DNA from 2 places in the Salimicrobium salexigens genome. Region 2 is predicted to be linked to the other one. Evidence: riboswitches for the same ligand, from Rfam matches in the RefSeq annotation. Region 2 holds a riboswitch; the other holds the start of a gene.

Region 1 (2,203 bases), on a different contig from region 2:
CACCCGATGAACCCCTGCAAGGTCCATTTGAGCGGCAAGGAAATCGTCGAAGTCGTCCGCTCCGCCTACACGAAACAGGTGACGGAATTTCCGCTGAAAGGGCTCGGGTTCCGCGGAGAAGTGATCGGTAAAATGATTTTTGAAGGTATTGAAATCGAAACGGCCACTTCCCCGGGCGGAGGCGAACACGTGCGTAAAGTATGGTTCGACGGTCAGCCGATCGAACGGGACCGCTGGTACAGTCTGGCTACAGCAGATACGTTCAGTTTCGGGAAGTTTTTCCCGGAAATCAGTCACAGTGCGACGAAAACGTATTACCTGCCGGAAATGCTTCGCGATCTGCTGCTTGAAGTTGTGCAGTCCGGAGAGTATTCTTCCCGGTAACGGTATCGAGGGCGTCGCCGTCCATTTTTTAGTAATAGGCCGGTTTAAAAGAATTGCTGGAGACGGCAATTCTTTTTTTGAAGCTTAAGTCCCCTTGCAATAGGGAAGGGAAGCTGATAGAATTTAATCCGAATTGAATACGCGTGACCTTATCGCCACGATGAGGTAGAGGTGCAGGACATATCAGTATCGGGAACGAGCGTGACAGCGAAGAGCCCCCGGGAAAGGATGCCCTGCCGAAGTATGGATGGACCGTCACACCTTCCATGCTGGTACATGTTTGAACAAAAGATGTACTGTCATGCATGTTACATGCATGGTGCGCTACTGATCGCATGGAGGATAATCATATTGCTGAAGCAATGATGGATTATTTTCTGTCATTGTTTTTTTATATGCAAAAAAACTTCGATTACTCCTATGTTCATGTAGTCGATCCATGCCAAAAAAATTTTGGAGGTACGACTTTATGGAAGGAACAATCTATTCTCTTATACCGGCCGTTCTTATGCTTATTCTCGTCATAGCGACCCGGCAGGTTCTGCTGTCTCTCGGTCTCGGAATTCTCATCGGAGCGTTTATGCTTACCGGATTCGACATAACGGGGACTCTCAGTCTTCTGTGGCAGGAATTCTCCACGATTTTCTATACAGAAGGGGCACTGAATATCGGGAACCTGTACCTGCTCTCTTTTCTGCTGCTGCTCGGCGTCATGACCGCGTTCATGACTGCCTCCGGCGGAAGCAGGGCGTTCGGGAAGTGGGCGATTTCCCGCGTGAAGACGAAGCGGAGTGCTTCTTTAGTGCCGGCAGTGCTCGGTATCATCATTTTCATTGATGATTACTTCAACGCTCTTGCCGTCGGTCAGGTAGCCCGGCCGGTTACCGACAGACAGAAAGTGTCGAGAGCCAAACTCGCTTATTATATCGATTCCACTTCGGCTCCGGTGACGGTGATTTCTCCGATTTCGAGTTGGGGTGCCTATATCATCGGTACAATCGGTACGATTCTCGCTGCGAATGAAATAACGGATATCGGGGCTTTCGAAGCATTCATCCAGATGATTCCTTATAACTTCTACGTCTTTGCCGCGCTGCTGCTCGTCTTCCTCACAATCATGCTGAAGCTGGACCTCGGTTCCATGAAAAAGCACGAACGAAGAGCGGAGGAGACGGGGGAGTTGACCGATCCGAAGCATACGGATATACCCGGGGATCTTAATGAAGAGTTCTATCCTCATGATAATGGCCATATCAGACACCTGCTCGTGCCGATTGCCGTACTCGTTGTGATGACAGTAGGTTTGATGATTTTCACCGGTGTGCGGGCCAGTGAAGGTGCTGCAGATATTTTGAGTACGTTCGCCAACACGAACGTCAATTTCTCCCTGTTTTACGGAGGACTGACAGCGGCTGTCGTTGCGATTCTGATGTACACCGGTCTCCCTTACGGCAAGTCTCCGCTCCGGAAAGTGCTTCTGGAAGGGATTAAGGCGATGCTCCCGGCTATCTACATTCTTGTCCTGGCATGGATGATCGGTTCAGTGATCGATCAACTCAGTACGGGTGAGTATCTTGCCGGACTCGTGCAGGCGTCGAACCTGAATGTCGCCTATCTTCCCCTGCTTATTTTCTTTACGGCAGGGTTTATGGCTCTCGCAACAGGGACGTCCTGGGGCACGTTCGGAATCATGCTCCCGATTGCAGGGGAAATCGCTGCGGTCACGGACCCGTCCTTCATCGTGCCGGCATTGTCCGCGGTTCTGGCAGGTTCCGTATTCGGGGATCACTGTTCCCCGATTTCCGATACGACGATTCTT
Region 2 (2,203 bases):
GCTTCGTGGAGTGACTGTCTGCCGCTACTGCAAAAGTTCCTGTAAAAATAAATAAAAAAGTAAGTAATAGAGCGGTAATCTGTTTAATAATGACTATCCCTCCTTTTGTTTGCCGGGCCAAGGCCGGCAGTTATCATTATAACACTTTTCCATAAAACGAACACCCAGCGAATGGATTAATTCAGAATCTGGTCTTAAATACAGGTATAACAAAAGTCCATGACAAAAATTATCCCCCCAGGAAGTCGGACGATGCTGTCCGGTTCCAGGAGGGGGTTCGACGTATAAATAAAAAAGAACAACACTTCGCATCCTGCGGGCACGGCCCGCAGCAGTCTCCGTGTTGTTCTACAGAAAATCATTTCAATGAATTAACCGGTTCCTGTCTTCCCATTATCCGTGCTGTCCCGGTCTTTATACAGCTTAAATGCTTGCTACTTTCTTTTGCTGATAAATATCTATCATATTATGCAGTGCTGAACATTCGGCGTCGTCCAAAGGAATCATAGGAAGGCGTACGCTCCCTACGGAAACGCCCATGTAATTCAGGGCTTCCTTCACAGGTGAAGGACTCGGCTGGGCAAAAATAAGTTTCATCATAGGCAGAATGTAACCGTGCAGAGTAGCCGCCGTCTTCACATCCCCACGCTTGTAACTGTCTATCATATCTTTCATTTCGTCACCGATAACATGGGAAGACACGGAAATGACTCCGGCGCCCCCTACGGATAACATAGGTAACGTCAGGCTGTCTTCTCCAGTGTAAATGGAAAAGTCCTGAGGTGTCTGGCTGATGATACGCGTGGCAGCATCCAGATCACCGCTCGCTTCTTTTACAGAAACAATGTTCTTGATTTCAGCAAGCCTGATAATCGTATCGGGTTCAATGTTTACAACGCTCCGTCCGGGAATATTGTATAACATGACCGGGAGCGAGGTTGCTGCAGCAACTTGAGAAAAGTGACGATACAGACCTTCCTGAGAAGGTTTGCTATAGTAAGGAGCTACGAGCATAATGCCGTCCACTCCCACTGCTTCTATCCGTTTTGTCAGTTCTACAGAGGCTTTCGTATTGTTGGAACCGGTACCTGCGATGACCGGCACTCTTCCGTCTGCTACTTCCACTACAAAGCGGCAAAGCTCCACTTTCTCCTCAGCTGTCAAAGTCGGGGACTCTCCGGTCGTTCCGGCTACGACAAGTCCCTCCGAACCGTGGAGGATCAAATGCTCCACGAGATTTCTCGTCCGGTTATAATCGATGTCCTCCTGGTCGTCAAAAGGCGTCACCATGGCAGTCAATAATTGTCCAAAATTCATTGTTACACACCCTTTTTAAGATTTTTAGATTTAGGTGCGGAGGACCATAATAAAAAGCAACAACGGAGATCAGGGCCGCTGTTGCCGTAGAAACATGTATATCGTTTCTCCGTAAGATAGCCCTCCATATAGTCTCCTATATGACAGTTCTGCATCTTTTAAATACCAGAACCAGCGGTCAGAATCATGAGGTTTCTGCCACTTCGGCAATGTCCCCTTTCGATGCGATTCACCGAAGCCTCCGCTTCTCCCTGCATCTACTAATGGTTATTGCACCTCTACCCTTACTTCAAACATTATTTGAAATAAGATGTGGTATTGAATTACTTCCAACATACCAGAGCAGGGCCCTTTTTACAATCGATTCGTTTCAAAAAAATCTTTTATTTTCGTATTTCTTCAATGCCCATTGTCAGCTTTGTTTCGTTACACTGCAAGGTACTTGACCAGCTATTGAAAAGAGTAGGGTCCAGAACTTCATTCTTCATAAAGACGTCTCATTTTCTCAATCTCCTTCTCCACTTCCTGTTTAAGGGTGCGTGGAGATATAACCCGGGCCTTGTGCCCCCACTGAAGCACCCAGGTGACTAGTCCCGTACTCATCTTTCCTTCTGTGGATAGGAGAAAATACTCTTCGTCCACCTGTTTCACCGATACTTCGAGACCAAATCTGTCGAGCACTACATTCAAAAGGGACTGATGAAATTTTATTTCGACTTTCATATTTTCTCCGGAGAACATATGAAAACTTTGATTAACGTACTCCTGAACATCGAAGTCTCCTTTTTCAAACGTCTCATCGGCGATACGGATGTTTCTTATACGATCCAGACGGTAGTGACGCATCTCTTCTGTTTTACGGAACCAGCCGATCAAATAGTAGAAG

The links. Region 2 has a riboswitch for lysine ahead of dapA (4-hydroxy-tetrahydrodipicolinate synthase). Riboswitches for the same ligand answer to the same signal wherever they lie in the genome.
Region 1: linked by a shared signal. The riboswitch ahead of BW931_RS06600 (Na+/H+ antiporter NhaC family protein) and the one ahead of dapA (4-hydroxy-tetrahydrodipicolinate synthase) in region 2 are both predicted to bind lysine.

Annotation. Positions count from the first base shown of each region.
Region 1 covers NZ_FTOK01000004.1:197,535-199,737, forward strand. Annotated here, with positions in the region: gene BW931_RS06595 (bifunctional metallophosphatase/5'-nucleotidase) at 1-384, shown strand, start outside; lysine riboswitch at 543-719, shown strand; gene BW931_RS06600 (Na+/H+ antiporter NhaC family protein) at 854-2,203, shown strand, end outside.
Region 2 covers NZ_FTOK01000001.1:164,681-166,883, reverse strand. Annotated here, with positions in the region: gene BW931_RS00900 (N-acetylmuramoyl-L-alanine amidase family protein) at 1-121, opposite strand, end outside; gene dapA (4-hydroxy-tetrahydrodipicolinate synthase) at 424-1,317, opposite strand; lysine riboswitch at 1,427-1,606, opposite strand; gene BW931_RS00890 (helix-turn-helix transcriptional regulator) at 1,795-2,203, opposite strand, start outside.